Regions from separate parts of the Shinella zoogloeoides genome, predicted to be linked through region 2. Evidence: predicted binding sites of a transcription regulator. Region 2 holds the regulator's gene; each other region holds the start of a gene.

The links. The regulator PhoB, encoded in region 2, activates phosphate uptake and scavenging genes when phosphate is short. The targets are predictions, from matches to a motif close to TGTCATNNANCTGTCAT.
Region 1: Q9316_RS10180 (LTA synthase family protein) is a predicted target of PhoB. The motif match lies at 5,492-5,508, and genes of this name have one in related genera.
Region 3: Q9316_RS07870 (DUF47 domain-containing protein) is a predicted target of PhoB. The motif match lies at 7,882-7,898, and genes of this name have one in related genera.

What each region holds. Positions count from the first base shown of each region.
Region 1 covers NZ_CP132311.1:1,824,088-1,834,832, forward strand. Annotated here, with positions in the region: gene bluB (5,6-dimethylbenzimidazole synthase) at 1-543, opposite strand, end outside; cobalamin riboswitch at 590-808, opposite strand; gene Q9316_RS10160 (diguanylate cyclase domain-containing protein) at 843-2,303, opposite strand; partial or broken gene Q9316_RS10165 (TolB family protein) at 2,472-3,247, opposite strand; gene Q9316_RS10170 (hypothetical protein) at 3,251-3,550, opposite strand; gene Q9316_RS10175 (NAD+ synthase) at 3,567-5,246, opposite strand; gene Q9316_RS10180 (LTA synthase family protein) at 5,574-7,472, shown strand; gene Q9316_RS10185 (TadE/TadG family type IV pilus assembly protein) at 7,728-8,150, shown strand; gene Q9316_RS10190 (pilus assembly protein TadG-related protein) at 8,152-9,861, shown strand; gene Q9316_RS10195 (GFA family protein) at 9,866-10,261, opposite strand; gene Q9316_RS10200 (class II 3-deoxy-7-phosphoheptulonate synthase) at 10,384-10,745, opposite strand, start outside.
Region 2 covers NZ_CP132311.1:98,101-108,845, reverse strand. Annotated here, with positions in the region: gene Q9316_RS01425 (Hsp33 family molecular chaperone) at 1-10, opposite strand, end outside; gene argF (ornithine carbamoyltransferase) at 202-1,113, opposite strand; gene Q9316_RS01415 (aspartate aminotransferase family protein) at 1,141-2,334, opposite strand; gene Q9316_RS01410 (GcrA family cell cycle regulator) at 2,760-3,296, shown strand; gene phoB (phosphate regulon transcriptional regulator PhoB) at 3,425-4,108, opposite strand; gene phoU (phosphate signaling complex protein PhoU) at 4,127-4,846, opposite strand; gene pstB (phosphate ABC transporter ATP-binding protein PstB) at 4,897-5,712, opposite strand; gene pstA (phosphate ABC transporter permease PstA) at 5,727-7,046, opposite strand; gene pstC (phosphate ABC transporter permease subunit PstC) at 7,043-8,527, opposite strand; gene Q9316_RS01380 (PstS family phosphate ABC transporter substrate-binding protein) at 8,638-9,672, opposite strand; gene phoR (phosphate regulon sensor histidine kinase PhoR) at 9,861-10,745, opposite strand, start outside.
Region 3 covers NZ_CP132311.1:1,379,840-1,390,584, reverse strand. Annotated here, with positions in the region: gene Q9316_RS07910 (Lrp/AsnC family transcriptional regulator) at 1-179, shown strand, start outside; gene Q9316_RS07905 (CorA family divalent cation transporter) at 207-1,217, opposite strand; gene ppk2 (polyphosphate kinase 2) at 1,226-2,134, opposite strand; gene Q9316_RS07895 (GGDEF domain-containing protein) at 2,428-3,675, opposite strand; gene Q9316_RS07890 (HlyU family transcriptional regulator) at 3,830-4,144, opposite strand; gene ilvA (threonine ammonia-lyase) at 4,309-5,556, opposite strand; gene Q9316_RS07880 (TrkH family potassium uptake protein) at 5,685-7,139, shown strand; gene Q9316_RS07875 (hypothetical protein) at 7,220-7,798, shown strand; gene Q9316_RS07870 (DUF47 domain-containing protein) at 7,923-8,567, shown strand; gene Q9316_RS07865 (inorganic phosphate transporter) at 8,567-9,574, shown strand; tRNA gene Q9316_RS07860 (tRNA-Leu) at 9,842-9,926, shown strand; gene Q9316_RS07855 (hypothetical protein) at 10,236-10,373, opposite strand; gene Q9316_RS07850 (hypothetical protein) at 10,567-10,745, opposite strand, start outside.

The DNA of each region.
Region 1 (10,745 bases), 1.7 Mb from region 2:
CGGAATGCCGAGGATCTGCCGGATATCGCTGTCATGGAAGATGCTGACCCAGCCGACGCCAACCCCTTCCGCGCGTGCCGCTAGCCAGAGGTTCTGCACCGCGCAGACCGTGGAATAGACGTCCATGCGCGGATTGTGCGTGCGGCCCAGCACAACGTCGCCGCCACGCGTCGGATCGCAGGTCACGCAGATCGACAGCGGCGCCTTCAGGATGCCCTCGAGCTTCAGCGCCCGATACTGTGCCTGCCGCTCGCCCTCGAACATGCCGGCCGCCTCGGCATTGGCCTTCAGAAAGGCCGCATGCACCGCGCGGCGGGTCTCTTCGCCGCGCACCAGCAGGAAATTCCACGGCTGCATGAATCCCACCGACGGCGCGCTGTGCGCGGCATTGAGCAGGCGGCCGACGAGATCGTCCGGCAGAGGCTCGGGCAGGAACTGGTCGCGCACGTCGCGGCGCGTTTCGATGGCGCGGTAGACGGCCTGCCTCTCCTCGTGCGGAAAGGCGCCCGCCCGGACCAGATGGTCCAAGGGTTCGGTTCGCATCGTCATCTCCCCAACAATGCGTACAACCTGCCGCCGTCCGCGCGGGTTCGGTCTATCTCGCCAGGCCGGTCTTCTGACTTCGGGTCGCGCGGCAAGCACCTGCCTTCCCGGTTGAACAACCAGTGGCAAAAGCCTGAATCGATTCAAGCTTTTAAAGGCGCAAGCCATCCCCGTCACAGCGTTGGGCACGTTCCGGACCTGGGGCTTTCCCGCACCGGATTCCCGATTCTCCCGCAAGGCGGGCACCTGACGAGGAGGATATGCTCACGGCTTCCCGATGCGATCAAGCCCGGAAGCGTCTACGCCGCGCGAATGCTGCCAGGTTGCAAAAACTCCGCGCTGGCGACGTCGCCGGCATGGACCGCGCGGTTGCGCCCGCCGTTCTTGGCCGAATAGAGCGCGGCATCCGCCTTCACCATGACATCGTGCACCGATTTGCCATGGTCGGGGAACTGCGCGATGCCGGCGCTGCCGCCGATCACGAGAAGCTGCCCGTCATAGGCGATCGGCACCTGCGTATCGAGCACGAGGCTGTTCGCCAGTTCCAGAAGGCCCTCGCGTTCATGCGCACCCTTGAGCAGGATGCAGAACTCGTCGCCGCCGAGCCGCGCCACGCAGCCGCGCGGGCCGACGCGGTCGGAGAAGCGCCGGGCCACCGCCAGGAGCACGGCATCGCCCGCCGCATGGCCATGGCGGTCATTGACCGCCTTGAACCTGTCGAGGTCGAGCGCGAGGATCGCGAAGGGCGCATTGTCGCCCCTGCTTATGGCGCGCGAGACCTCTTCGTCGAAGCCGCTGCGATTCTTCAGTCCGGTCAAAGGATCGTGCCGCGCGAGAAACGCGTTCTTTCCCTCGCTGCGCTGAAGGGCCTTCACCAGCGTTGAGAAGCGCATGGTGACGAACAGCATGACCCCGGCAAAGACCAGTACGAACATGGCGATCTGCGGCAGCGCCGATTGCCAGACGAAGGAACCCGGCATGTTCGGCCGCCAGGACGCGACCATGGGATTGTAGGCATCGCCGCCGACCGGCGTCATCACGAGGCCCGGCTCCTCGGTCACGATCGGCGTGAAGCCGAGGCCGTGCACGCCGAGCCGTCGCTCCGAATTCGCCAGCATCTTCTGCGAGACCGGCTTGACGGTGATGAGGAGCGTCGGCTCCCGCCGGTTCGCGGGAATGTAAAGCGTCTTCGGGATGACGGCCTGCACCACGACGATGCTCATCACCCGGTCGATCAGCCGCATGCCGGAGACGTGGATTTCGGGAAGCGCCGGCGTCAGGAGGTCGGGATCCTCCTTGGCACCCGCGACCTGCCAGCCGCCGCGATCGGGCGACAGCGCCTCGTAATAGGCGCGCTCGGCCTTGCGGGTTAGGTCGCTCACCCAATGCAGCTTTTCGCGCGCCTTGCGGTCGGAGACCTTTTCGCCGCGATGCACGCCAAGAATTTTCTCGCCGTCGAGCGAGGTGAAGATCATCCAGGAGAAACCGAAATCGGACCACATCCAGTCGCGCAACTGGTCGCGCACGAAGGAATCGCCCGGCATGCCCTCGGCCAGTTCGTTGAAGCTCCTGTCCCAGAAGGAAAGCTGGCTCTGGTATTGCACCACCTGGTCGATCTGGTGGCTGAATTCGTTGCGCACCAGCGTGCGCTCCGTCTCGACGACGAAACTGTCGGCCCGCTCGATCGCATGGTCGAGCACGAGGTAGTTGGCGGCGCCGAAAAGCAGGACGATCATCAGCGCCGCTGCGCGGATCGCCATGCCAAATCCGCGTCGCCGCGTCGCGCGGCCCTCTTGCGCCATGCCCGTCATCGTTCCCTGCCTGTCCCCGGCCCGTTCAGCGGGCTTTGTTGAAGGGAAGCTAGCGCAGAGACGGCAAAATTCGCTTAAACAGGCTGGTGAGCGAATGCTTAATCAGGGGGCGCCGGCTCACGCGGGCGCATAGCGAACGAAGGCGAATTCGGAGCCGTCCGGCGACCAATTCGGCACGTTCATCGTGCCCTGCCCGCCGAAAAGCTCGAAGAGAACACGCGCATTGCCGCCATCCATGTCCATCAGCCGCAGCCGGACGGAGAGATCGCGCGGATGGTCGAAAACGTCACCGTCATAGGACAGCACCAGCAGATGCTTGCCATCCGGCGAAGGGTGCGGAAACCAGTCGCCGTAGGGGCTGTCGGTGATGCGCGTCGGCTCACTGCCGTCCGGCCGCACGCGCCGTCCGCCGAATAATCCGGCCCGTCGTTGCGTCCCTCGCCGAAGGTCAGCCGCCGCTCCTCGCCGCCTTCGACCGGGATCGTGTAGATGTCGAAGAGATCGTTCCGGATGCCGCAATAGGCAAGCGTCGTCCCGTCCGGCGACCAGCCGTGCCAATACGAGGGCAGGTTCGGCGTCACCAGCCGCGGCACGCCGCCCCCGGCCGGCAGCACATAGATCGCCGACTTGCCGAATTCCACCTTGTCGCTGATCGCAAGCCACGCCCCGTCAGGCGAAAGCCCGTGGTCGTTGTTGCAGCGCGTGGCGAGCCCCGTATCGATCCGAACCGGCTCCCCGCCGTCGAGCGGCAGGCGATAGAGCAACCCATCGCCGTTGATGATCAGAAAGCGCCCGTCCCGCGAAAAATTCGGCGCCTCCACCAGCCGCTCCGTCTGCCAGACGACGCGTGTTCGACCGGTGGCGATGTTGTGGATTTCGACGGAACTGCGCATGATCTAGCTCCCTGCGTCCCCCGCCGAAAGCTTCCTGCAGATGGATTGCATAAGCGCGACCTGGCGCTGCTCGCGCCAGGTGGAAACGAAGCCCCAGACAAGCAGCAGCAGGATGCACAGGAAGGCGACGCCGAGGACGGTCTGGCTTCCCGTAACGAGACCATAGACGCCGAAAAGAGCAGGCGTCGCGAAATAGGCGACCTGTGCGGAAACCTGCCTTCCGGCTGAAAGGTCGCTGAGCGACCACAGCCGGATCAGCCGGACTTCCTCGTCCGTGAAGACCGGGTCCCTGCGCTCCTCCACCGGCCCCTCCACGCCATCACCCCCGGTCACGATAGCGGTTGGTGATGGGATAGCGCCGGTCGCGGCCAAAGTTCTTCTTGGTGATCTTCACGCCCGGCGCCGACTGGCGGCGCTTGTATTCGGCGATGTAGAGCAGGTGCTCGACCCGGTGCACCGTCGCTTCATCATGGCCGCGCGCGACGATCTCTTCCGTTCCCATCTCCCGTTCGACGAGGCATTCCAGGATTTCGTCGAGCACCGGATAGGGCGGCAGCGAATCCTGGTCGGTCTGGTTGGGGCGAAGTTCCGCGGACGGCGCCTTGTCGATGATGTTCTGCGGAATCACCTCGCCCGTCGGCCCAAGCGCGCCCGGCGGCACATGCGCGTTGCGCCAGCGCGAGATCGCATAGACCTGCATCTTGTAGAGGTCCTTGATCGGGTTGAAGCCGCCGTTCATGTCGCCGTAGAGCGTGGCATAGCCGACCGACATCTCCGACTTGTTGCCGGTGGTGACGACCATCGAGCCGAACTTGTTGGAGACCGCCATGAGGATCGTGCCGCGGGCGCGGCTCTGCAGGTTCTCTTCCGTGATGCCCTCTTCCGTGCCCTCGAAAAGCTCGGAGAGCGAGGAGAGGAAGCCGGTCACCGGCGCCTCGATCGGCACGATGTCGTAGCGGCAGCCGAGCGCCTTGGCGCAGTCGGCGGCGTCCTTCAGCGAATCCTTCGACGTGTAGCGGTAGGGCAGCATGATGCAGCGAACTCGCTCCTCGCCCAAGGCATCCACGGCAATGGCCGCGCAGATCGCCGAATCGATGCCGCCGGAGAGTCCGAGCACCACGTTCTTGAAGCCGTTCTTGTTGACATAGTCGCGGAAGCCGAGAAGGCAGGCGCGGTAGTCCGCCTCCTCCTTTTCCGGAATGCGCGACATCGGCCCGCCGTCACAGGCCCAGCCTTCGCCATGCTTCTTCCAGGTGGTGAGCGCGACCGTCTCCTCGAACTGGCTCATCTGGAAGGCGAGCGCCTTGTCCGCGTTGAAGGCGAAGCTCGCGCCGTCGAAGACCAGTTCGTCCTGGCCGCCGAGCTGATTGGCATAGAGCAGCGGCAGGCCGGTCTCGATGACCTGCTTCAGCACGACCTGGTGGCGGATATCGACCTTGCCGCGATAGTAGGGCGAGCCGTTCGGCGACAGCAGGATCTCCGCGCCGCTCTCGGCCAGCGTCTCGCACACGCCGAGTTCGCCCCAGATATCCTCGCAGATCGGAATGCCGAGCCGCACGCCGCGGAAATTGACCGGGCCGGGCATCGCCCCCTGGTCGAAGACGCGCTTTTCGTCGAACTCGCCGTAATTCGGCAGGTCCACCTTGTCACGCACCGCGATCACCTTGCCGCCGTCGAGCACGGCGACGGCGTTGTAGCGGCCGGTCTCGTCCTGCCGCGGAAAGCCGATGATGACGCCCGGGCCGCCATCGGCCGTGTCGGCGGCAAGATCGTCGACCGCCCGCCGGCAGGCCTTGAGGAAGGCGGGCTTCAGCACGAGATCCTCGGGCGGATAGCCGGAGATGAAGAGTTCCGTCAGAAGCAGGAGGTCTGCGCCCTGCCGGGCGGCATCCTCGCGGGCGGCGCGCGCCTTGGCAAGGTTGCCGTTCACGTCGCCGACGGTCGGGTTCAATTGCGCGACGGCAATGCGCAGCGTCGTCTTTTCGGTCTGGGAAGTCATGTCTGCGGGACCCGTTTCCTCATGGTGTCCGATCCTGCGGCCGCGCACGCTGCCCGCACTCTCGAACGGTCGCTACACCCTTTAGAGCATGGCAGGCGCTTTGGGAATGGAACCGCGCGGCAATTGCCTCCGCTCTTGCCGCAAACCCTCGTTTCCCAGGGGGTTCGCGGCATCATTGCCGCAAGCAACAGAGGGAACCAAAGCACCGGCAGAACGTTGCAGAAACCGTTCATCTCCTGTTCAAGATGACGTCCGTATGACAGATACACGAAAGTTTTATGAAGTTTGGAGACGGCCTTGGCCCTGTTTACTCCTGCCGCCGTGGCGATGGATGCCACCGAAGGACTTGCCGTCGAGGCAGGCTTTGCCGCGCGCCACGCCAAGGCGCTCGCCGTCCTGCGTTCGCTCGCCGTTTCCGGCCTTCTGGCGCTTGCCACCGTCGTCGCCATCGAATGGATCACGCGCGGCTCGCTCGCCCAGACCTGGCTCTACTTCACCAATCTCGAGCAGCCCGGCTGGACCACAACGGGCGTGTTCTTCCTGCTTTACCTCGCCATCGACGCGCTGATCGGCCGGCAGCACAAGGCCGTGCTGTTCGTCTCGCCGCTCGTGGTGCTGATGGGCGTCATCTCGCAGCAGAAGCAGGTCTTCCTCACCGACCCGCTCTACCCGACGGACCTGCTCTTCGGCCGCCAGATCATCGAACTGATGCCGGTGCTCGTGCAGGACCGGCCGTGGACGGCCGCCGCGCTCGCGCTCGCCGTCGTCGGCGGCGTCGTGGGCCTTGTCAGCCTCTGGATCTTTGCCTGGCGCCGTTTCCGTCCGCTGACGAAGAAGGAGCGCCTGACGCGCCTTGCCATCGCGCTGCCGCTCCTGGCCGGCTTCGTCTCGATCATGGACTACAACGAGTTCTCCTGGGTCCGCGACCGGCTGAAGATCTTCCCGATCATGTGGGACCAGGCGGAGAACTATCGCCACAACGGCTTCGTCATGGCCTTTGCCATCAACCTGCCGATGGCGAACGTGCAGGCGCCCTCCGGCTACATGGTCGACGCCATCGACAAGATTCCGTCCAAGCCCCTGCCCGCCGGCACGACGCACCGCTCCAAGCCTGATGTCATCGTCGTCATGAGCGAATCGCTGTGGGACCCGACGCGGATCAAGAGCGTAAAACTCTCGCCCGATCCGATGCCGGTCATCCGCGAAAGCCAGAGCGGCAACGTCTTCTCGCCGGAATTCGGCGGCCTTACCGCGAATGTCGAATTCGAGGCGCTGACGGGCTTTTCCAACGCCTTCCTGCCGACGGGCAGCATTCCCTACCAGCAGTATGTGCGCAAGCCGATCCCCTCGCTTGCCACGTTCTTCCGGGCGGAAGGCTATACAGCGCGCGCCATCCATCCCTTCTCCGGCTGGTTCTGGAACCGCAGCAGCGTCTACAAGGCCTTCGGCTTCCAGACCTTCAAGGATGTCGACAAGATGCCGCCGCTCGCAAAGCGTGGCAACTTCACCTCGGACGAGGCGCTGACCAAGGAAATCATCCGCCAGGCGGATGCGCAGGAAGACCCGTTCTTCTTCTTCACCGTCACCCTGCAGGGTCACGGCCCCTATGACGACGGCCGCTATACGAAGACCGACGTTTCCGTCGACGGCAAGCTCGACGCCCGCGACAACCGCATGCTCGCCAGCTACGCCCAGGGCGTGAAGGAAGCCGACAAGAGCCTGAAGATGCTGATGGATTGGGCCAAAGAGCGCGACCGCGAGACGATCATCGTCGTCTTCGGCGACCACCTGCCGCCGCTCAACACGGTCTACAAGAATTCCGGCTACATGAAGGGCATCACCGCCGCGCGCAAGGGCACGCCCGAGCAGATGAAGAACGAACACGAGACCCCGCTCGTCATCTGGTCGAACAAGACCGGCGTCGAGAAGGAGGTCGGCACGATCAGCCCGGCGTTCCTGTCCTACTACATCCTCAAGGAGGCAGGCTTCGAGCACCCCTACTACACCGGCTTCCTCGGTGCGGTGCACGACAAGCTGCGCGTCATCGACCGCTACATGCTGATCGACGCCAAGGGCAAGGCGACCGCCGACTGGGCGCGCAAGAAGACCATCGACCCGCTGGTGCGCGACTTCCGCTTCCTGCAGCACGACATCATGTTCGGCAAGCAGTACGGCCTGGAACGCTTCTTCGACTCCCACGCGGAACTGATGTCGGCAGGCTACTGATTCCCGCCTGAACCACGCTTGGACCGGGCTCCGTTTCTCATGACGGAGCCCGTCGCCCTGCGCACTGTCGTGCCATCCCCCTACCATTTCGAGGCGACCCGCTGCGCCGGAGGCGTGACAACCCCGCACAACCATGGCTAGGCGAACCGTTGATAAAATCAATCTATAGGAGAAATTAAGACTCTCGGCGCACGATAAACGTGCATCCACATTCCGGATGCGGGCAAGCCTTGCCGGTCAGAAGGAGGAGATGCCATGCACGTCCTTACCCGCCTGTCGAAAGATCGCGCCGGCACGTCGGCGCTGGAATTCGCCATCGTGGCGCCGCTGTTCTTCCTCGCCCTCTTCACGCTGATCGCCTACGGCATCTATCTCTCCGTCACCCATTCGGTGCAGCAGATCGCCGCCGATGCGGCGCGCACGGCCGTTGCCGGGCTCAATCCCGACGAGCGCGTCACGCTGGTCAACCGCTACCTCGATGCCTCCCGTCTCGACTATTCCTTCATCAACCGTGCCAAGATGCAGGTGATCGTCACCGACGATCCCGGCAATCCCGAACAGTTCACGGTGACGATCTCCTACGATTCCAGCGACCTGCCGATCTGGAAGCTCTTCACCTTCGCCCTGCCGCAGGAGAAGATCGAACGTTACGCCACCGTGCGCGTGGGAGGGCTGTGACATGAAGCGCGTGCGCCTCGTCACCGACCGGCACGGCAATATCGGCACGCTCGCCGCCCTCACCCTGCCCCTGATGGTCTTCTCGCTCGCGCTCGGCGTCGACTATGGCTACCTGACGGTGCAGCAGCGCGAATTGCAGGCATCGGCGGACCTTGCCGCCATCGCCGCCGCCTCCAGCGTGGTGGAAGCGGAAAAGGCGGCCGCGACCTATTTCGCGCTGAACAAGCTTCCCGTGACCGTCACCGGCAAGGACGGCGTGGCGATACCGGCCATCACGCCCATTCATCTCAAGGCGACCGTCGCCACCGCAAGCGTCGAGCGTGGCCGCTATGTCGCCGATCCGGAACTCGCGCCGGAAGACCGCTTCAAGCCGGCGGGCGCGGATGCGGACGCTGCGCGTGTAAAGCTCTCGCGCCGCGCCGATCTCTTCCTCGCCTCGATGATCCTGCCGGAACCGCCGCTGCTTTCCGCCACAGGTTCGGCCTCCCGCACGAAGCTCGCCGCCTTTTCCATCGGCACGCGCCTTGCGAGCCTCAACGAGGGTGTCCTCAACGCGCTGCTCGGGAAATTGCTCGGCACCAGCCTTTCGCTCAAGGTGATGGACTACCAGGCGCTCGTCGATGCCGACATCTCGGTCCAGCCGTTCCTCAAGGCGGTCGCCACCAACCTGAACCTGACCGCCGCGACCTATGAGGACGTGCTGAATGCCGGCATCACCATGCCGCAGCTTCTTGCCTCCATGCAGGCCGTGGAGGGCCTGTCAGGCCCCGTCCGGTCGGCACTGCACGCCATCGAGCAGGCAACGGCGGGCAGCAAGGTCAAGCTGCCGCTTGCGCGCATCCTCAACATCGATCCCAAGAAAGGTGTCGCGGTGAACGCCGGCAGCGACTGGCAGATGTCGGCAAACGTGATGCAGATGGTGGCCACCGCCGCAAGCCTTGCCAACGGCAGCAAGCAGGTGGCGCTCGATACCGGTCTCAACATCCCCGGCCTTGCCACGGTGACGGTCAATCTCGCCATCGGCGAACCGCCGGTCGAAACGCCGTCGCATCGGCTCGGCGCGCCCGGCAGCGCGGTGCGCAGCGCCCAGACGCGGCTTTCCGTGGAGATCGGCATCAATGGCCTGGCCGCCCTTGCGGGCCTGCGCATCAAGCTGCCGCTCTATGTGGAGATCGCGGCGTCCGAGGCGAAGCTCGCCGATATCCGCTGCCTCGGCGCCACGCCGTCCAATGCCAATGTCGCGGTGGATGCGGTACCTGGCATTGCCGAGCTCGCCATCGGCAAGGTCGATCCCTCCGTCCTCTCCGACTTTTCCGAGGATCCGCGCGTGCAGAAGGCCCGCATCGTCGATTCCGCCCTCATCCACATCGATGCCTTCGCCCATGGCGAGGTGAAGAACCTTGACAAGACCCGCCTCACCTATACGCCGACGGAGATCGCCGCCAAGACGATCAAGACGGTCTCGACCCGCGATACGCTGACCTCCGCCATCAAGACCCTGCTGGGCGATCTCGATGTCGAGATCAACCTTCTCGGCCTGCCCATCGGCACGGAACTCGTCGCCAAGGCGCTCGCCTCGACGCTGACGACCGTGACGCCGGCCATCGACGAACTGCTCTACAATCTGCTGCTGGTCGTCGGCGTCAGGATCGGCGAGGCGGACGTGCGGGTGACGGGCGTCGTCTGCCAGCGGCCGGCCCTCGTCCAGTAGCCGATCACCTGTTCTCGGCGAACTGCGGCGCGCCGTCGTCGATCTCGTAGTAGTCGCCCTTGTCGGCGCAATAGATATGCATGCCGATCTTCAGCCCGGTCGGCTGGTCGAAGGTGCCGGCCATGATCGACGTATAGTCGGTATTGTCGCCCTTCCAGAACAGCGCGGAGCCGCAGGTGCGGCAGAAGCCGCGGCCAGCCGCATCGCTCGCCCGATACCAGGTGACGTTCTCCCCGCCCTCGACGGTCAGCCCCTCGTCGCGCACATTGGTCGCGGCGTAGAAATGTCCGGTCTGCCGGCGGCACTGGCTGCAATGACAGGCGATGACCTCGCGCAACGGCCCAACGGTGCGGAAACGCACGGCGCCGCAAAGGCAATGCCCGGTATGTTCTTCGCTCATATATCCCCCCAAAACAAAACCGGGCCAGCTTTGCCAGCCGGCCCGGTCCTGTCAAATTCACATTCCTGAATGCATGCATCAGTCCCGCTAATTTACGGAACCGAAGCGTGAACGAAAGGCGATCAGCCGTTCACCACCATGCGCTTCTCGTCGCGGCCGCCCTTCATGCGCTCGGCAAGAAGGAAGGCGAGCTCGAGCGCCTGGTCGGCGTTGAGGCGCGGATCGCAATGCGTGTGGTAGCGGTCGGCGAGATCGTCGCCCGACAGCGCCCGCGCGCCGCCCGTGCATTCCGTCACGTCGTTGCCGGTCATCTCGATATGGATGCCGCCCGGATGCGTGCCTTCGGCGCGGTGGATCTGGAAGAAGCTCTCGACTTCCGACAGGATCCGCTCGAAGGGGCGGGTCTTGTAGTTGTTGAGCGTGATCGTGTTGCCGTGCATCGGATCGCAGGACCAGACGACCTTCTTGCCTTCCCGCTCGACGG
Region 2 (10,745 bases):
TCTCAGCCATCATCGTCTGCTCCTTGCACGCCATGGGCGGCCGGGCCATGAGCCCGGTTGCTTCCGACCGGCGTTCTACCGTGATTGAGCGCTACCTGCCGCCGATCATTCCATACCGGGCGGACATGCGCCAGAGACAGCGCCTTGCGGCGCCTGCGTGGTCCCTAGATCGTGCCGCCGGCGGGCATTTTCAAGTCGGCGTCAGACGGCGCCGAAGCACCAGGCAAGGATCGACTTCTGCGCGTGCAGGCGGTTCTCCGCCTCGTCGAACACGACCGACTGCGAACCGTCAATCACCTCGTCGGTGACTTCCTCGCCGCGATGGGCCGGCAGGCAGTGCATGAAGAGCGCGTCCTCGTTCGCCCGCGCCATGAGCTGCTTGTTGACCTGATAGGGCTGGAAGATGTTGTGGCCGCGCGCCCGGTGCTCCTGGTTCATGGACACCCAGCAGTCGGTGACGATAAGGTCCGCGCCGTCGGCGATCGCTTCCGGATCATGGCCGAGCAGGATGTTGCCGCCATTGTCGCGCGCCCAGTTCAGGATCTTGTCGTCGGGCTCGGAGCCCATCGGCACGGCCATCCTCATGGTATAGCCGAAGCGGGCCGAGCCCTCGACGAAGGAGTGCAGCACGTTGTTGCCGTCGCCCATCCAGGAGAAGGTCTTGCCCTTGGTGGTGCCGCGATGCTCCTCGAAGGTCATGATGTCGGCCATGATCTGGCAGGGATGGGTAAGGTCCGTCAGCGCGTTGATGACGGGCACGGTGGCATGCTCGGCCAGTTCCAGCAGGCGGGCATGGTCCGTCGTGCGGATCATGATGGCATCGACATAACGCGACAGGACCTTGGCCGTGTCGCCGATCGTCTCGGCACGGCCGAGCTGCATTTCCGTGCCGGACAGGAACAGCGTCTCGCCGCCGAGCTGGCGCATGCCGACGTCGAAGGAGACGCGGGTTCGGGTGGAAGGCTTCTCGAAGATCATCGCAAGCATCTTGCCGGCGAGGGGCTTTGCTTCCGTGCCGGCCTTGCTGGCGGCCTTGCGGGAATGCGCATCGTCCATGATGACGCGGAGATCGCTTTCCGAAACGGCGGAAAGATCGAGAAAATGCTTGGCCATGATGTGTCCTGTCTGTCCCAGTCCCTGCTATGCCGCCTTGGAGGCGGCCGTCAGCTTTTCCGCTGCCCGCTCGATACGGGCGAGCCCCTCTCGCGCTTCTTCCGCTGTAACGGTCAGCGGCGGCATAATGCGCAGCACGTTGTCGCCGGCCGGCACGCCGAGTAGCTTTTCCGCGCGGATTGCCTTCAGCAGGTCGGCGACCGGTACCTTTGCCTTGATGCCAAGCAGCAGGCCCTCGCCGCGCACATCCTCGATGACCTCGGGGAAACGATCCTTCAGCGCGGCAAGTCCCTGGCGGAAGACGAGCGCGACGTCGCGCACATGCTCGAGGAAACCCTCTTCTAGGACGACGTCGAGCACGGCATTGCCGACGGCCATGGCAAGCGGGTTGCCGCCATAGGTGGAGCCGTGCGTGCCGGCGACCATGCCGGCGGCGGCCTCGTTCGTCGCAAGGCAGGCGCCAAGCGGGAACCCGCCGCCGATGCCCTTGGCGACGGCCATGATGTCGGGCGTGACGCCGGCCCATTCATGGGCGAAGAGGCGGCCCGTGCGGCCGACGCCCGACTGCACCTCGTCGAGGATGAGCAGCAGGCCGTATTCGTCGCAGAGCTGGCGCAGCTCCTGCATGAATTCCTTCGGCACCGGGCGGATGCCGCCCTCGCCCTGCACCGGCTCGATCAGGATCGCAGCCGTTTCCTCGGTGATCGCATCCTTGACGGCGCCGATATCGCCGAAGGGGACCTTGAGGAAGCCCGGCGCCTTGGGGCCGAAACCCTCGATATACTTTTCCTGCCCGCCGGCCGCGATGGTGGCGATCGTGCGGCCGTGGAAGGCGCCGTCGAAGGTGATGATGTGGTACTTGCCGGCATGGCCCTTGGCGAAATGATAGCGACGCGCCGTCTTGATCGCGCATTCCAGCGCCTCGGCGCCCGAATTGGTGAAGAACACCTTGTCCGCGAAGGTCGCTTCCGTCAGCCGGCGGCCGAGGCTTTCCTGGCCCGGGACCTCATAGAGGTTCGACAGATGCCAGACCTTGTCGGCCTGGTCCTTCAGCGCGGCGACGAGATGGGGATGGGCATGGCCCAGCGAATTGACGGCGACGCCGGCGGCAAAATCGAGATAGCGCTCGCCATCTTCGGCGATCAGCCAGACGCCCTCCCCGCGCGTGAACCGGAGCGGCGCACGCATATAGGTTTCATAGAGCGGCGCGGCATCGGCCATGGCGCGTATCCTCCGAAAAGAGATGCGGAAAAACGGGTCCCGTGCTTGACTTTTCCGGACACCAGAAAAATCAAAAGCCGCCTTTCGGCGGCATGCCGCACTATCGGCATTTCACCCCTCCATGTCAACAAAAGTGCATCCCGAAATATGGCTGAACCTGCCGCAAGGTGAGGATTCGCGGCACGCGCGGAAGGTGTCTCTATCGAGTCACACCAGACCAGCAAGTTGGGGAAAACTTAGAAATCGATTCGCGCCGATTCCCGCGACTCTTGTCACAGAGTCCCCCTGTCTCTAGGTTAAAGACCAATTACTAGACTGCATGCGGCGGAACTAGTCACCAAAAGAGTCAAGGCGTTCAGGTTCCGGACCCGTCCGGGACGCGATGAGGGATTCCCGCATTGCGAGCGCCGAGCGGAGACGAGAACATGAACTGGACAGACGAGCGGGTCGAGAAACTCAAGAAGCTCTGGGCCGAGGGCCTGAGCGCGAGCCAGATCGCTGCACAGCTTGGCGGCGTCAGCCGCAACGCGGTGATCGGCAAGGTTCACCGGCTGAACCTGCCGGGCCGCGCCAAGGCCGGCGGCACGCAGACGGCGTCACGCCCGAAGCGCCCGGCCGCGGCAACCCCGCGCCCGTCGAATTTCGCAGCCCGCCCGGCCGTGACGCGCACTGTCGCCCGGCCTGCCGGCAGCGCCCTTCCCAAGGAAGAGCTGGACACCGACTTCGAGACGCAGAGCGAGCAGCTTCCGGTTCCGGCCAACGGCAACAAGGTGGTCGTGCCGATGTCGCGCCGCCTGGAGCTGACCGAACTGACCGAGCGCACCTGCAAGTGGCCGATCGGCGACCCGCTGAACGACGACTTCCACTTCTGCGGCAACGAGTCCCCGGACAACTCGCCCTACTGCACCTACCACCAGCGCCTCGCCTACCAGCCCTCCGCCGAGCGGCGGCGGATGCGGTAACAACAGCGATCGTGGAATGAGATGCGGGCCCTTCGGGGCCCGTTTTCGTTATTGCCGTTGAGATGACCCAAAAACGCGAAACGGGCCCCGAAGGGCCCATTCCCGTCCTTGGGAGGAATTTCGGCGGCTCAGGTTTCCAGCGAATAGCCGGCGCCGCGGACGGTGCGGATGACGTCCTGCATGTTGGCGAAGTTGAGCGCCTTGCGCAGGCGCCCGACATGCACGTCGACGGTGCGCTCGTCCACATAGATGTCGTGGCCCCAGACACCGTCGAGAAGCTGCGAGCGGGAGAAGACACGGCCGGGCGAGGTCATCAGGAATTCCAGCAGGCGGAACTCCGTCGGCCCCAGGCGCACCTCGCGGGTGCGGCGGTGGACACGGTGCGTCTCGCGGTCGAGTTCGATATCGCCGCAGCGCAGCACCGTCGAGACGACCTCGGGCTTGGCCCTTCGCAGCATGGCACGGACGCGGGCGACGAGTTCCGGCGTCGAGAAGGGCTTTACCACATAGTCGTCCGCACCGGTGGCAAGGCCGCGCACGCGCTCGCTCTCCTCGCCGCGCGCCGTCAGCATGATGATCGGCAGGCGCTCCGTTTCCGGCCGCTGGCGCAGGCGCCGGCACAGTTCGATGCCGGAAACGCCGGGCAGCATCCAGTCGAGGATCAAAAGGTCCGGCATGCGCTCCTGCAGGCGCATCTCCGCCTCGTCACCGGAGAGGATCGTATCGACCTCGAAGCCTTCGGCCTCGAGGTTGTAGCGCAGGAGGACGCTGAGCGCCTCCTCGTCTTCCACGACGGCAATTCTCGGCACCATAAAGCGAACCTACTCTCTTTACTCGGAGACGTCGGCGGCAACGACGGACGTCGAGGTGTCGTCCTTCGGGCGCTCGCCTTCCGGCTGCGAGCCGGTCGCCATATAGTAGATGGTCTCCGCGATGTTGGTCGCATGGTCGCCGATACGCTCGATGTTCTTGGCGCAGAACAGGAGGTGCGTGCAGGGCGTGATGTTGCGCGGATCTTCCATCATGTAAGTGAGGAGTTCGCGGAACAGCGAGGTGTAGATCGCGTCGATCTCGTCGTCGCGCTCGCGGATGGCCTTGGCCTTCTCGATCGAGCGGGTGGCGTAGACGTCGAGCACTTCCTTGAGCTGCATCAGCGCAAGTTCGGCAAGATGCTCCAGGCCGCGGGCGAGCTTGCGGGGCATGCCCGAGCTCTGCACGGCGATGACGCGCTTGGCGGTGTTCTTGCCGAGATCGCCGACGCGCTCCAGCTCGGCGGCGATGCGGATGGCGCCCATGATCTCGCGCAGGTCCGCCGCCATCGGCTGGCGCTTGGCGATGGTGACGATGGCCTTGTCGTTGATCTGGCGCTCGGCATTGTCGAGGATGACGTCTTCCGAGATGACCTTCTGGGCCAGCGCCGCATCGGTGGTGACGAGCGCGCGGACGGAATCCGAAACCATCTGCTCGGCCGTGCCGCCCATTTCGGAGATGCGGCGGGAGAGGTACTTCAGTTCTTCGTCATAGATCGAAACGATATGGGTCGATGACATGTCTTTATCCTTGATGCGCTCGGATGGTCAGGGTTTTGGCGACGGTTGCGTCAGCCGAAGCGGCCCATGATGTAATCCTGCGTGCGCTGGTCGTCCGGGTTGGTGAACATCTTGTCCGTGTCGTTCTCCTCGACGAGATTGCCGAGGTGGAACATGGCGGTGCGCTGCGAGACGCGGGCCGCCTGCTGCATCGAGTGCGTCACGATGACGATGGTGAAGTTGGCGCGCAGCTCGTGGATCAGTTCCTCGACCTTGGCGGTCGCGATCGGATCGAGCGCCGAGCACGGCTCGTCCATCAGGATGACCTCGGGGCTGACGGCGACGGCGCGGGCGATGCACAGGCGCTGCTGCTGGCCGCCGGAAAGACCGGTGCCGCCTTCGTGCAGGCGATCCTTCACCTCGTTCCACAGGCCGGCCTTCTGCAGGCTCTGCTCGACGATGGCGTCCATGTCGGCCTTCGCCTTGGCAAGGCCGTGGATGCGCGGGCCGTAGGCGACATTCTCGTAGATCGATTTCGGGAAGGGGTTAGGCTTCTGGAAGACCATGCCGACGCGGGCGCGCAGTTCCACCACGTCGATCGACGGATCGTAGATGTCGTCCGTGTCGAGCGTGATCCGGCCGGTGACGCGGCAGCCGTCGATCGTGTCGTTCATGCGGTTCAGCGTGCGCAGGAAGGTGGACTTGCCGCAGCCCGACGGGCCGATCAGCGCCGTCACGGTGTTTTCGCGGACGTTCAGGTTGACGTCGTAGAGTGCGCGCTTGTCGCCGTAGTAGACCGAGACGTCCTTGCCGATCATCTTGTAGGAAATGTCGTTCATTTTCTTGTCCAGCGCTTTCTCGACTGCTGCTTCTGACATGATGTTCATCTGTCTATAACCTTCTACCAGCGCCGTTCAAAACGGCGGCGCAACAGGATTGCACCCACGTTCATGAGGATGAGGAAGATGAGGAGGATGATGATCGCTCCCGAGGTGCGCTCCACGAAGGCGCGTTCCGCCTCGTTAGCCCACATGTAGATCTGCACCGGCAGTGCCGTTGCGGGCTCAAGCGGCGTCGATGGAATATCGGCGACGAAGGCGACCATGCCGATGAGGAGCAGCGGCGCGGTCTCGCCGAGCGCATGCGCCAGGCCGATGATCGTGCCGGTGAGGATGCCGGGCATGGCGAGCGGCAGGACGTGATGGAACACGGTCTGCATCTTCGAGGCACCGAGGCCAAGCGCGGCCGAGCGGATCGACGGGGGCACGGCCTTCAGCGCCGCGCGGGTCGCGATGATGATCGTCGGCAGCGTCATCAGCGTCAGCACCAGGCCACCGACGAGGGCTGCCGAGCGCGGGAAACCGGCGAAGTTGACGAAGACCGCAAGGCCGAGCAGACCGTAGACGATCGACGGCACCGCGGCGAGGTTGTTGATGTTCACCTCGATGAGGTCGGTGAAGCGGTTCTTCGGGGCGAATTCCTCGAGATAGATCGAGGCGGCGACGCCGATCGGCAACGACAGCGCCAGCACGATCAGCATCATGTAGAGCGAGCCGATGGCGGCGACGCCGACGCCGGCGGCTTCCGGACGGCTCGATGCACCGTTGGTGAAGAGGCCCGTGTTGAAGTGCTTGGCGAACGCCCCGCTTTCGGCAAGCTGGTTCATCCAGCCGACCTGCTTGTCGGAGACCTTGCGGTTGTTCTCCGCCACGCCGAGGTCGATCTGGCCCTTGAAGGCCGAGTCGAGGTCGCCATGCGCCAGGAAAGTCACGTTCTGCGTGGTTCCGATGATCGAGGGATCGGCGGTGACGAGGTCGCGGAACTGGACGCGGACGCTGTCCGAGATCATGCCGCCCACGGCCTTCAGGCCGGCACGGTCGTCTTCGCTGACGCCGAGAACCTTGGCGAGCGCATTGCGGGCGACGACCGGATAGTTGGCCGAGACCAGCTTCTGGGGGTTCGAGGCGCGCTCATTATTCTTGTCGATGATTTGTTCGGAGAACTCGACCGGGATGGTGATCATCGTCTGCTGGAAAGCGGTGTAGCCCTTGGAAAACACCGAGAACAGCAGGAGGAACAGGAAGAGGAGGCCGAAGCCGATCGCGGCCATGCCGTAGAGGCGGAAGCGGCGCTCGGCGGCATAGCGGCGGCGAAGGCCGATATCGCGGCGTTCGGGGCTGGCGGCGATGCCTAGGGCGGGGCTCGTGGAGACCTGGCTCATTCGTACTGCTCCCGGTATTTGCGCACGATATAGAGGGCGTAGATGTTGAGGCAAAGCGTGATGGCGAAGAGCGTGATGCCGAGCGCGAAAGCCACCAGCGTCTGCGGCGAGGTGAATTCGAGGTCGCCCGTCAGCTGGTTGACGATCTTCACCGTCACCGTCGTCATCGGCTCGAAGGGATTGAGCTGCATGCGGGCGGCGACGCCGGCGGCCAGAACCACGATCATGGTTTCGCCGATGGCGCGCGACGCGGTCATCAGCAGCGCGCCGACGATGCCCGGCAGGGCAGCCGGCAGGATGACGCGCTTGATCGTCTCGGAACGGGTGGCGCCGAGGCCGAGTGAACCGTCACGCAGCGCCCGCGGCACGGCGGTGATGATATCGTCCGACAGCGAGGAGACGTAGGGGATCAGCATGATGCCCATCACGATACCGGCCGTCAGAACGCTCTGCGCCTGAATGAAGTTCACATAATTGCCGGTGACGAGACCGTTCAGCTGGGCGGAGATATCGCGCAGGAACGGGCCGACCGTGATCAGGGCGAAGAAGCCGTAGACGATGGTCGGGATGCCGGCGAGCACTTCGAGCAGCGGCTTGGCGATAGAACGGACTGTCCGCGAGGCGTATTCCGACATGTAGATGGCCGCGAAGAGGCCGACCGGCACGGCGACCAGCATGGCGACGAAGCCGATATAGAGCGTGCCGGCGAGCAGCGGGATCAGGCCGAACTGGCCGGAGGATTCCGTCGCGCCGGCCGCGGCGAAGCGCGGGTCCCAGGTCGTGCCGAAGAAGAATTCCCAGGCAGGCACCATGTTGAAGAAATGGATGGCTTCCGTGGCCATCGAGGCGACGATGCCGACCGTCGTCAGGATGGCGATCGACGAAGCGCCGATGAGGCCGACCAGCATGACGCCTTCGACGCGATTGCGGGCCCGGAACTTCGGTGCGATCGCGCGGTAGGAGAGGAAGGCGCCGGCGAGCGCGGCGACGATGACGAGGATCGACAGCAGGGTGCTGCTGGTCGACGTCATGCGGTTGAGATCGTCCGCCGACGTCAGCATGTATTGTGCCGGATCGGCCGCGAGCGGCACGCCCTTGGCGCCGAGCACCGTCCGGGCGGTCGAACCGTCGGCAAACAGCGCGTCACGCTCTTCCGCCGACAGCAGTTTCAAGCCGCGGGCGATGGCACCGATCATGTTGTAGTTGAGGTTCTGCGTCGCCTGCGGCTCGGCCTTCACCTCGTCGGGGAAGCCGGCACGCACCGACGAGCCGATGTAGATCGGGCTCGCGACGATCCAGACGAGGAGCACGACAAGCGCGGGTAGCATGGCCCAGATGGCGACGAAGGAGCCGTAATAGCCCGGCCGGGAATGAAGATTTGAAAGTCTGCCGCCGGCAAGCGCGTTGGCGCGCCAGCTTCCGACAAGATAGCCCGCCACGCCGATGACGGCGATGATGAGCAGAAGAAGGGAAATACTCATTTAGGAAATTCTCCCGGCGAGATCATCCGCGCTGTCATTTGTTCGGCCTGCCAAATGGGGAGCGGCCCGACCCGGCATTTCCAAGGAAATGCCGGGTCGGGCCAAGTCAATTACATGATCTTGCCGTCGGCGAAGGCCTTGCGGGCTTCTTCGCGCTCGGCATCCGGAGCGGCGACGAGGCCGTATTCAGCCAGCGGGGAGTCCGGGCCGACCATGTCGTCGCTCGTGAAGAACTCGACATATTCCTTCAGGCCCGGGATGACGCCGAGATGCGCCTTCTTGACGTAGAAGAACAGCGGACGGGAAACCGGGTACTCGCCGGAAGCGATCGTTTCAGTCGACGGGACGATGCCGTTGACGGTGGCGACCTTCAACTTGTCGGCGTTGTTTTCGTAGAAGGACAGGCCGAACACGCCGATACCGGACTTGTTGGCGGCGATGCGGGCCAGCGTTTCCGTGTAGTCGCCGTCGATGTCGACAGCCAGGCCGTCCTTGCGAACGGCGACGCACTTGGAATGCTGTTCCTTTTCATCGGCGACGGCAGCCTTGATGACGTCCTGCGCGCCCGAGTCCTTGCAGCCCTGTGCCAGGATCTTCTCTTCGAAGACTTCGCGCGTGCCGTGCTTCTCGCCCGGGATGTAGGCGGCGATCTCGGCGTCCGGCAGGTCCTTGTTGACTTCAGACCACTTCTTGTAGGGGTTGGCGACGAGCTTGCCGTCGACGACGACTTCGGCGGCAAGCGCCTGGTAGAGGTCCTTCGGCTCGAGCTTCAGGTCGGCATTGCCGGCGTCGGTCGCGAAGACGATGCCGTCATAGCCGATGCGCACTTCCTGGATTTCCGTCACGCCGGCAGCCTTGCAAGCCTCGACTTCGCTGTCCTTGATCGGGCGCGAGGAGTTGGCGATGTCGATGGTTTCCGGGCCGACGCCCTTGCAGAATTCCTTCAGGCCGCCCGACGAACCGCCGGATTCGACGATCGGGGTCTTGAAGTCGGGGAAGGTCTCGCCGAACGTCTCGGCGACGATCTTGGCGTAGGGAAGAACGGTAGAGGAGCCGGCGATCTGGACCTGGTCGCGCGCAACGGCAACGCCTGCGAATGCGGCGGAGGCAACGAGCGCCGCGAGGGTGAGCTTAAGAGATTTCATCTGGGTTCTCCCGAAGAGGACGTGTGTGGGAAGCGCTGTCTCGCGCTCTCTGCCGTTGACCGGCGGCTCTTCTCTAAACCCCGATCGCCCTCTCTTTTATGTCAGTTTGACGAAACATTTGTGACACACCAAGCATCTGAAATCGCTTGACTATTCCAATCGAGAAGACAAGAGCCGGGCCCTTTGTGTCAGAACTTGACGGTAAAGACCGTGCCCTTGCCCACCTCGGACTTCACCACGAGGCGTGCCTTGTGGCGGGTGAGGATGTGCTTGACGATGGCAAGGCCGAGGCCTGTGCCCTTCTTGGACCGGCTCGCTTCCACGTTAACCCGGTAGAAACGTTCGGTGATGCGCGGCACATGTTCGGACGGGATGCCGGGGCCGTAGTCGGTGACGCTGACCTCGACCGGCACGTTGTCGATGCCGCCCGTCAGCACGACATCCACCCGTTTGCCCTCCTGGCCGTATTTGCAGGCGTTCTCGATGAGATTCTCGAAGACCTCGACCAGTTCGTCCCTTTCGCCCGGCACGGCGACGGGATGCTTCGGCAAATCCAGCGCGATATCGACGCCGAGATCGCCCGCGAGCGGCTGGAGGCTGTCGCGCACATGGGCGATGAGCGGCACGAGATCGACGGTCTGGTCCGGCGCCACGTTGGAGCGCAGCTCTAGGCGGGAGAGGGAGAGCAGGTCGTCGACGAGGCGGCTCATGCGCGTCGCCTGCTCGTGCATGATGCCGAGGAACCGTTCGTGCGCCTTGAGATCGTTCCTTGCCGGTCCCTGAAGGGTCTCGATGAAACCGCGCAGCGAGGCGAGCGGCGTGCGCAGCTCATGGCTGGCATTGGCGACGAAATCGGAGCGCATGCGATCGATGCGGCGCGCCTGTGAGACGTCGTGGAAGGTCAGGAGCCAGAGCGGTTCGGTCGTCGGACCGGCGAGCGGGGCGATGCGCACGACATAGACCGTCTCGGAGGGGAGCCGTTCCGCATATTCGGTCTCGCGCGGCAGGCCGGAGCCGATGGCATCGCGCACCATGTCGAGAATGCCCGGCGCGCGGATGCGGCCGGCAAGGTC
Region 3 (10,745 bases), 1.3 Mb from region 2:
TGCTGGTCTGCTACCTGATGTCCGGCGAATACGACTATATCCTGCGCGTCGCCGCCAAGGACCTCGAAGACTACGAGCGCATCCACCGCGACTGGCTTTCCGCCCTGCCCCATGTGGTGAAGATCAATTCGAGCTTCGCGCTGCGCGAAATCATCGATCGGCCGAATGTCGGGGTCTAGGGAGCAACCCCTAGCGGATTTGCGCTTCTAGAATCGCAGGTTGATGCCGGCCCGGCGCAGCAGCCAGTAGAACAGCGCGGTGGCGCCCATGCCCAGCATCATCGCCCAGCCGAACCCCGTTTCGCCCTGGCTGAACGGCAGGCCCGCGGTGTTCATGCCGAACACGCCGACGACAAGCGTTCCCGGCAGCAACAGGGCGCTCATCACCGCCATCGCCTTGAGGCTGCGGTTCGATTCGTCCTGCAATTCCGCCGCCATCTCCTCCTGCAGCAGGCGGGCGCGGTCGTTGACCATGACGATCTCGCGGTCGAGCCGCTCCAGCCGCATCGACAGGCGCCGCAGCACGGCATGGGCGTGTTCGGAGAGGGTCCAGTCCTCCCGGTCCTCCTCCTCGAACAGCGCCACCATGCCCGCGACCGGGCGGTGCAAGGAGACAGCGAGGCGGCGCACCTCCTTGAGGCTGCGCCGCTCGTCGCTCAGCCGTTCTGTGACCAGCCGGTCCTCCACAGCATCGAGCAGCCCCGCCGCCTCCTTGAGCTTGATCGCCGTATTCTTGCAGAAGGCGGCGACCATGGCCTCGAAAAGCTCGTAGGCCGTTGCGGGGCTGAAACCCTCGGCAAAGGAGCGCCGCACCCGGTTCACCGCTTCCACCGGGTGCCGCCGGCCCGTGACCAGCAGACGCTCCGTCAGGGCAAAATGCAGACGGCCGACGGTGGTGGAGGCGCGTTCGGTTTCCTGCTGCTGCAGATCGGCGATGACGCCATGCGTCGTCCCTGCCTCGTGGCCAAGAACAAGGCTTTCGTCATGCCCTTCCAGAATGGAGCGCGCCGCCGCCGGCAAGGTGCAGCGCGCGGGCAGCCAGCCCTGTATGCGCTGGTCGACCAGATCGACATGCAGCCAGACCCAGCCGTCCGCGGACGCGAGCGCCGCATCGATATCCTGCGGCGCGACGGGCACCACCGGCCCGCCGGGCGATCCCCGGTAGGCGCCGACGAGCCCCGGCGTCAGCCCCCTCTGCGTCTGGTCCAGCAGGTTCAAGGGCCTGCTCAGTAGACTTCCGGTACGTACATCTCGTCCGGCGGCGGGCGGCGGATATAATCGTCATGCCGCACACGCTCGGGCAGATCGATGGGCGCCTTGGGCACGTCCTCATAGGGAATCTGAGCAAGCAGATGGGCGATACAGTTCAGCCGCGCCCTCTTCTTGTCGACGGCCTCGACGATCCACCACGGCGCCTCGGGAATGTGGGTTCGCTCCAGCATCTCCTCCTTGGCCTTGGTGTAGTTCTCCCAATGGACGCGGCTTTCGAGGTCCATCGGCGAGAGCTTCCACTGCTTCAAGGGGTCGTGGATGCGCATGCGGAACCGGAATTCCTGCTCCTCGTCGGTGATCGAGAACCAGTATTTGATCAGCACGATGCCGGAGCGCACCAGCATACGCTCGAATTCCGGTACCGAGCGGAAGAATTCCTCCAGCTCGTCCGGCGTGCAGAAGCCCATGACGCGCTCGACGCCGGCGCGGTTGTACCAGGAGCGGTCGAACAGCACCATTTCGCCGGCGCTCGGCAGATGCGGCGCATAGCGCTGGAAGTACCATTGATTGCGCTCGCGCTCGGTCGGTGCCGGCAGGGCGACGACGCGGCAGATGCGCGGATTGAGGCGCTGGGTCACGCGCTTGATGGCGCCGCCTTTGCCGGCCGAACCGCGCCCCTCGAAGAGAACGACGACCTTCAGCTTCTTGTGCTGCACCCAGTCCTGCAGCTTGACCAGCTCATGCTGGAGGCGGAACAGCTCGCGGAAATAGATCCGGCGCTCCAGCGTCTGCGCCGGCGGTTCGGACATGCCCTCGGCGATGAGGTCGTCCAGCCGCTCCTCCTCGATCTGCATTTCCAGCTCCTCGTCGAAGCTGTCGGCAATTTCCGCCTTGATGCGGTTCAGATGATTGTCGTCGAACATGACCGGTATCCATGGATCGTGGAAATTGCGCTCCGGACGCGTTTCGGCCTCGGAGCGTGCGAAAGGAACGCTGGAATGGACGAGAAGGACGACGGCACGCGCGGCGCAAGGACGAACGGCCGTTCCTGAAGCCGGTCGATTGGCATGGGATCGCTTCCGACAGCTCCCGCCATGCACCGCTCCCATTGACTAGCCGCCGCGTTTTCGGGGCTTCCATCCACTCGTATAGGAAGCACAGATGAAACTTTTGTGACAGGCCGATGTTCCGGCAATCCGGCGCGACAGCCGGAAATCTAGTGCGAGATGACGCGGTTGCGTCCGGCATTCTTGGCGGCGTAGAGCCGGGCATCGGCGGCCGACAGCAGCGCGTTCAGCGTCGTGCCGTCATTGTAGCTGTTGGCGATGCCGATGCTGACCGTCACCGGCACGTCGTCAGGCCTGCGGATCTCCGCCTCCACGGTGCGCCGCAACTCTTCAGCCCGCTCTGCCCCGACTTCCGGCTCGATATCTTCGCAGATCACCACGAATTCCTCGCCGCCGAAGCGGAAGATGCGGTCGCCGCCGCGCAGCGCCCGTTGCAGGCAGGCCGCGGTGTCGCGCAGCACGCCGTCGCCGGCGAGATGGCCGAAACGGTCGTTGACGTCCTTGAAATGATCGGCGTCGATGATCATCAGCGCCATCGGCTTGCCGGCCGCCAGCATCGCCGAGAGCATTCGCGGCGCCTCGAATTCCAGCCGGCTGCGGTCATAGACGCCGGTCAGGGCATCGCGGCCCGAACGGTCGAGCAGGTCCTCGTAGCGTTCGCGGAAGGTGAGGTCGGCGAAGATATCCGAGATGGGACGCGGCGAGACGGGCATCGCCGATATGCGGGAATAGTAGAGATACACCGTGATCAGCACCGCATAGGCGCAGGCCGCCATCATCTTCGCGATCCAGCCGCCCCAGAACACTTCGACCGGCGCGCCGTTGAGGAAATGCAGCGCCGCATAGAAGCCGATCTGGTCGAAGGTCAGCACCGCGACCCCGGAGACGAAGAAGCGCATGGCCGTGTTCTTCCTGAAGACCCGACCGAGGCGCTCGTAAAGCAGGATGATGGCGAGCGAATCGACATAGAGCAGCATCGTGCCCCACAGCATCAGCCAGCCCATCTCGTCGATGAAGGCGAGATCGGCGATGCGGCCCGGCACCGCGCCGATCGTCTGGTGGTGGCGCAGGAACAGGCTGAGGCCGACCGTCAGGAAATTGCCGGCGAGCAGGCCGTAGATCGGCGCGCGAACGACGGCGGCGTCCTCCTTCACATACAGAAGAAGGATCATCATCAGCTTGCCGGAAAAGAGCACCGAGGAGCCCGGTGAAATAACGCCGAACGGCAGCTCGATATAGAAGACCGCCGCCAGATAGGTCTCCAGGAAGTGCATGACGCCGAGTGCGGCGACGAAAACGCCGATGCCGATCTGGTGGCGCAGATGCAGGATGCCCACCATGAAGACGAAATAGAAACCGGCCTCGATGAGAAGCAGGATCAGGTTTTCAGTACCCATGGGCGGTCCGCAGTTTCCCCGACGTCCCGCCAGCCAGCTGAATCGGAACGTCCGCAACAAGTCGTTTTCCTGCGGATACAGGCAAACGCACCGGTTCTCCAGCGCCTTCGCACATTTTCATATGATTATTTCGGGTGGCGAACGCGCCTGGCGGTCAGACCTGCCGGCTCTCCGCGCCGTCGCTGAAGAGCGAGGCGCCGTGCTGGTCGGCGATCTGCCTTGCCTTGCGGAAGGTCGAAGCGACCGTATCGTCCCGCGAGGAGAAGAGATCGGCGCGGATGAAGGTGCGAACGAGCACCCGCTCGCCGTCGCGCTTCTCGATGCGTCCGGCAAGCCGGTACTGGCCGCCTTCGGGAATGGGAGCCGCCACGAGGGTCAGGTCGTTATAGGCCTCGGTTTCCTCCGCGATCTTCGCGGGAGCTGCCGAGTCGCCACCGCGACCGAAGAGTTTTGAAAAGAACGATGCCATGGCCGATTGCTAGAGCATTTCCGCTTTTCCTCGAATCGCGAAAACTCCCTATCTCCTTGTTTTCACGCAATTGCGGACGCAAAACCGCTGCGCACTTTTGCTGCAAATGCTCTAGCACAGGCGGCAGCGCCCTCCAAGGGGAGAGCGTCGCCGGACCCATGCCCCTAGATGATAAGATTTGCGAGGATTTCGTTTTCGGTAATGTCCTGATAGCGCATGCCGGCCGCGTCGAAGGCCTTCTTGAGCGCTGCGAAATTCTCCGGTGCCTTCGTCTCGATGCCGATCAGGATCGAGCCGAAATTGCGGGCGGATTTCTTCAGGTATTCGAAGCGGGCGATGTCGTCGTCCGGTCCGAGCATGTTCAGGAAATCGCGCAGCGCGCCGGGGCGCTGGGCAAGGCGCAGGATGAAGTATTTCTTCAGTCCCGCATGACGCATGGCGCGTTCCTTGACATCAGGCAGGCGCTCGAAATCGAAATTGCCGCCCGAGACGACGGCGACCACCGTCTTGCCTTCCAGCGCCTCGCGGCCGAGCGCATCCAGCGCCGTCAACGATAGTGCGCCGGCCGGCTCCAGCACCACGCCCTCCACGTTCAGCATGTCGATCATCGTCACGCAGATGGCGTTTTCCGAAAGCAGCATGACCTGGTCGGCCGAAAACCGGCTGAGCGCTGCGAAGTTGAGCGCGCCGATCTGCCCGACCGCGGCACCGTCGACAAAATTGTCGACCTGGTCGAGCGTCACCACGGCGCCGCTTTCGAGGCTCCGCTTGAGGCTCGGTGCGCCGGCCGGCTCGCAAAACAGGAAGCTCGACGGTCCCATGTCCCCCTCGAGATAACCGGTCACGCCCGAGGCAAGCCCGCCGCCGCCGACCGGAAGGACCACCAGGTCCGGCAGCTTGCCCTCACCGAGCTGTGCGACGATCTCCGCCGCCACCGTCGCCTGCCCTTCGATGATATCGGCATGGTCGAAGGGCGGCACCATCAGCGCGCCGGTCGCCTCCGCATGGTCGCGGGCGGCCTTGTAGCACTGGTCGAAGAAGTCGCCGACAAGCTTGATCGTCACGAACTCGCCGCCGAATATGCGCGTCTTGTCGATCTTCTGCTGCGGCGTCGTCACCGGCATGAAGACCACGCCCGGCACGCCGAAATGGCGGCAGACGAAAGCGAAGCCCTGTGCATGATTGCCGGCCGAGGCGCAGACGAAGCTGCGCGCGCCATCCGCCTTCGCCAGAACCTTGCGGAAGAAGTTGAAGGCACCCCTGATCTTGTAGGAGCGCACCGGCGAAAGGTCCTCGCGCTTCAGGTAGATCTCCGCGCCGTAGCGGGCGGAGAGATGTTCGTTGAGTTGGAGGGGTGTTTCTGGAAAAAGCCCGCGCAAAGCTTCGCAGGCTGCGTCGACGTCCGGTTTCATGCCGCTCGATGCCATCCTTGAGTTTGGACAATGCAAAGGCTATTGCATATCGCGGCGACGGACACCACCCGTCCCGGCCGCGCGGCCTTTAGCGACGAGAACTTGAGCCAGCCGGCAGGACCCCTTCCTTGAACGCCACGATCTTCCGGTCCGCCATCAACATTGCCGCCATCAGCGGAATCTATCTTTCCGTGGCGATGCTCGTTCCGGCCTTCATCGACGTCTATTACGGACATCCCGATTCGGAGGTTTTCTTCCTCTCCGCCTTCTTCACGGGCGGCCTCTCGCTCGCCACGGCCGCCGCGACGCGCGCCGGCCCGCCGCCGTTCAACAAGCGGATGGGCTTCCTCGTGGTCAACCTGCTCTGGCTGAGCGCGTCGATCATCGGCGCGATCCCGCTCTGGCTGTCCTCGCTCGACCTCACCTTCGCGCAGGCCTTCTTCGAATCGGTCTCGGCAATCAGCACCACCGGCTCCACCGTCATCACCGGCCTCGACCATGCACCGCCCGGCATCCTGATGTGGCGCTCGCTGCTGCACTGGCTCGGCGGCATTGGGATCCTCGCGCTCGGCCTCTTCATCATGCCGTATCTGCGCGTCGGCGGCATGTCCTTCTTCAAGCTCGAATCGTCCGACACCGCCGACAAGCCCTTCGCCCGCATCGCAAGCTATACGCGCGCCTTCCTCGCCATTTACGTGGCGATCACCCTCATCTGCGCCGTCGTCTACGCCGCGCTCGGCATGAACCGCTTCGACGCGCTGAACCACGCCATGTCCACGGTCGCCACCGGAGGGCTCTCGACGCACGACTCGTCCTTCGGCTACTTCAAGAGCCTGCCCCTGCTCTGGGCCGCCACCTTCTTCATGACGCTCTCCAGCCTGCCCTTCTCGGTACTGATCCTCTTCGTCGTGCGCGGGCGCGTCGATGCCTGGCGCGACCCGCAGATCCGCGTCTTCCTCGGCTATCTCGTGCTGTTCGCGATCGCGGCCAGCGTCTTCCAGCGCCTGCAGAACGGCGTCGACTTCCACGAGGCGCTGGCCCATTCCTTCTTCACCGTCTCCTCGATCCTCTCGACGACGGGTTTTGCCAGCGACGACTATACGCAATGGGGCCATTTCATCGTGGCGCTCGCCTTCGTCGCCACCTTCATGGGCGGCTGTTCGGGCTCGACGGCGGGCGGTCTCAAGGCCTACCGCCTGATCATCCTCTTCAACTTCATCCGCACCGGCCTCTACCGCCTGATCTATCCCAACGGCATCCATGCCGTACGCTACGGCCCAATGACGGTCGATGCCGACCTGCAGCGAAACGTCTTTCTGTTCTTCCTCACCTATATCGCGGTGGCGGCTTTCGCTGCGATCACGCTCGCCCTGCTCGGTTACGACGTCCTGACATCGATTTCCGCGGCGGCCACGTCGCTCTCCAATGTCGGTCCCGGTGTTACGCAGGCGATTGGCCCTGCCGGGACGTTCGCCGGTTTTCATGACGCAGCGCTCTATGTGCTGTCCTTCCTCATGCTGCTCGGCCGTCTCGAAATCCTCACTGTCCTCGTCATTCTGACGCCGCTGTTCTGGAAAAACTGATTTAGGGCAGCCTCCCGGGCGTTCTTGACTGTTGTCGCGCTTCTACGCATCCTGCCGCCATCCGGCTGGAGGAAGTCTGAATGTCCGTGTCGAAGTCCCTGTTGCGTATGACCTTTGCCGCCGCGCTCGCGCCGACGCTCGCGCTTGCCGGCCCGCTTGCCGATGCGGCGAAGAAGGCGGAGGAACAGGCCGCAGCCGGCGATACGGTCGGCGCGCACAACACGATCCGCGATGCGTTCGGCACGTTCGCCGCCACCCTGCCCTTCTCGATCGGCAAGGCCGTCTTCGTCTCCGCCCCGCCGGAGGGATACGGCATGTACGCGGCCCGGCCGGAGGCGAACTTCAAGGCAGGCGAAGCGCTGATCTCCTATGTCGAACCGGTCGGCCTGACCTGGCGCCCCGCCGATGGCGGGCTTCTGGAATCGCACTTCACCGTCGATCTCGAACTGCTAGACCCGAAGGGCACGAAGCTCGCCGAACAGAAGGCTTTCGGATCCTTCGACTTCAAGGGCAGCGTGCGCAACCAGGAAGTCTTCGCCAAACTGACGCTCAATCTCAGCGGCCCGCCCATCGGCGACTACGTGCTGCGCTACCGTTTCCGCGACACCGCCAGCGGGGCCGTCGCCATCAGCGAGCAGCCGTTCAAGATCGTGCCTTGATCATTCTTTTATCCGTTTACCGAGAGCCAAGAGAATTGTGACAAGCGGCGAATCAACGCTTTCCAGCGCCTTCCCGCTCAATTATGACAGCCGCATGACAACCCCAGCCACGTAAGGGGCATCCATGCTTTCGCTGTTTCGCAAACTCATGCCGCGCGAAGACCGTTTCTTCGATCTCTTCGAGCAGCATTCCCGTACCGTCGTCGGCGCCGCCGAATCCCTCCGCGCGGCCCTTGCCGGCGGTCCCGACCTGGAAAAGCACTGCGACCGCATCGTCGAACTGGAGGACCAGGCCGACGACATCACACGCGAAGTGCTGCTCGCCGTCCGCCGCTCCTTCATCACCCCCTTCGACCGCGGCGACATCAAGGACCTGATCCAGTCGATGGACGATGCCATCGACATGATGCACAAGACGGTGAAGACCATCCGCCTCTACGAGCAGACGGATTTCCAGCCCGGCATGCAGGAAATGGGCGAGGCCGTCGTCAAGGCGGCGCATCTCATCGCCGAGGCCATTCCGCTGCTCGACAAGGTGGGCGTGCATGCCGGCCGCCTCAGCGCCATTGCAGAGGAGGTCACACGCGTCGAGGGCCGTTCGGACGAGCTGCACGACCAGGGCCTGAAAGACCTCTTCAAGCGATTCGGCAAATCCGATCCGATGTCCTACATCATCGGCAGCGAGATCTACGGGGAACTCGAAAAGGTCGTCGACCGCTTCGAGGACGTCGCCAATGAAATCAGCGGTATCGTGATCGAGAACGTCTGATGGACGCCACACTCGCCTTTCCGCTGCTGGTCGGCCTCGTCGGCATCGCGCTGCTGTTCGATTTCCTGAACGGCCTGCACGACGCCGCCAACTCGATCGCCACGATCGTCTCGACGCGCGTGCTGCGCCCGCAATATGCCGTCATGTGGGCGGCCTTCTTCAATTTCATCGCCTTCCTGTTCTTCGGCCTGCATGTCGCCGAAACGCTCGGCAAGGGCATCATCGATCCCTCCATCGTCAGCCCGCTGGTCATCTTCGCGGCGCTGATGGGCGCGATCATCTGGAACGTCGTCACCTGGATCTTCGGCATCCCGTCAAGCTCCTCGCATGCCCTCATCGGCGGGCTCGTCGGCGCGGGTCTCGCCAAGACCGGCTTCGACGCCGTCGTCTGGAGCGGCCTCATCAAGACGGCGAGCGCCATCTTCCTGTCGCCGGCCATCGGCTTCTTCCTGGCGCTGATCCTCGTCCTCACCGTCTCCTGGCTCTTCGTGCGCCAGACGCCCTTTGCCGTCGATCGCACCTTCCGCGTCATGCAGTTCATCTCGGCCTCGCTCTATTCGCTCGGCCATGGCGGCAACGATGCGCAGAAGACCATGGGCATCATCGCCGTCCTGCTATACTCGCAAGGCTATCTCGGCGGCGAGTTCTACGTGCCGTTCTGGGTCGTCATCACCTGCCAGGCCGCCATGGCGCTCGGCACGCTGATGGGCGGCTGGCGCATCGTGCACACGATGGGTTCGAAGATCACCCGCCTCAACCCGATGCAGGGCTTTTGCGCGGAGACCGGCGGGGCGATCACGCTCTTCGGCGCCACCTGGCTCGGCATCCCGGTCTCGACCACGCACACGATCACCGGCGCCATCATCGGCGTCGGCGCCGCCCGCCGCGTCACCGCCGTGCGCTGGGGCATCGCCGGCAACATCGTGATTGCCTGGATCGTCACACTGCCCTCGGCCGCGGTGATCTCGGCCGTGTTCTATTGGGTGTTCAACGCGATTTCAGGATAGCGAAGAAGCTTGCAGGGCTTGGAAACGAGCCCTGCTTTGAACAGCGCTTGCTGGTGCGGGCGGCGGGGATCGAACCCGCACAGCCAAGGCCGAGAGATTTTAAGTTTTCTGTGAGAACACCGGAACGCCGGTATCTCAGGCGGTTGAGGTCCCTTGCGGGGTCACAAATGGCACACATGCCGGCCACCGTGGTCACGGGTTGGTCACAAGTTTTGGACACCGTTTGACCGGCTCCGAAGCAGCGGATATATGGGCTTCTGCTGGTGCGCGGACGTGATGGAATGGTAGACATGAGGCACTTAAAATGCCTTGGCCGTGTGCCGTGCGGGTTCGAGTCCCGCCGTCCGTACCAAGCTCCCGACTGAACCATAGGAGGGCCGTCTTCATCCGCTCCCGGTCTGGCGGTGTTCGGTCCTCAATGTCGTCCATGATGATCAAGTCGCGCTCTCTCACTGGACGGTCCCCCACGGCGCCGGATCGGCGTTCCGTTTGCAAAGCGGGCGCTCATGCTGCTCTCCGCCAATTCCGATTGCGAGGGTGCGAGCCGCCGAAGCGGCCCGAGGGGTGTTCATCATGATCTCCATCAGGAGGCGCTTGGTGTCTCTGTATGTGAGGCCCGCCCGATTCGCGAGAATGTGGACGCCAACGCGGTTCTCGGCCATCACTTCCAGCCTTTCAGGGCGTTGATTGCTCGGGCGATCATGCGCGGCTGGAAAAACTTCGCGACCAACTTGCCGCACTCATATTTCCGAGCCAGATCGGCCCATTGGGCTTGCGGCCCCCTGACAGGATCGGGCATCGCGGTCTCCGGGGCGTAGCAGTAATTTCCCCGGTAGAACCGGCAGTCTTTGCAGAACTTCAAGGGACTTTCCCTCCCTCCAGCGCGACCCAAAACGTCACGCACGGAACCAGATTGACACACAGGCGGCGATTGAATGGGGACCAATGGGCCCCCATCCAAAAGCTGGCGAAGCGGAACAGGACGCCGAACTTCATTCGTCGCCGGTCTGCCAGTCATGGACCACCACGGCCTTCTCGACGGGACCGCCGTCTTGCGAACGCTCCATCGTGATCGCCGGGTTCCGGCCGAGCTTGTGCTCCCAGTACCGGATGGCCTCGTGCTTCACGGTGAAATGGGCGATGGCTTGGAAGTCCTCGTACAGGGTGTAGA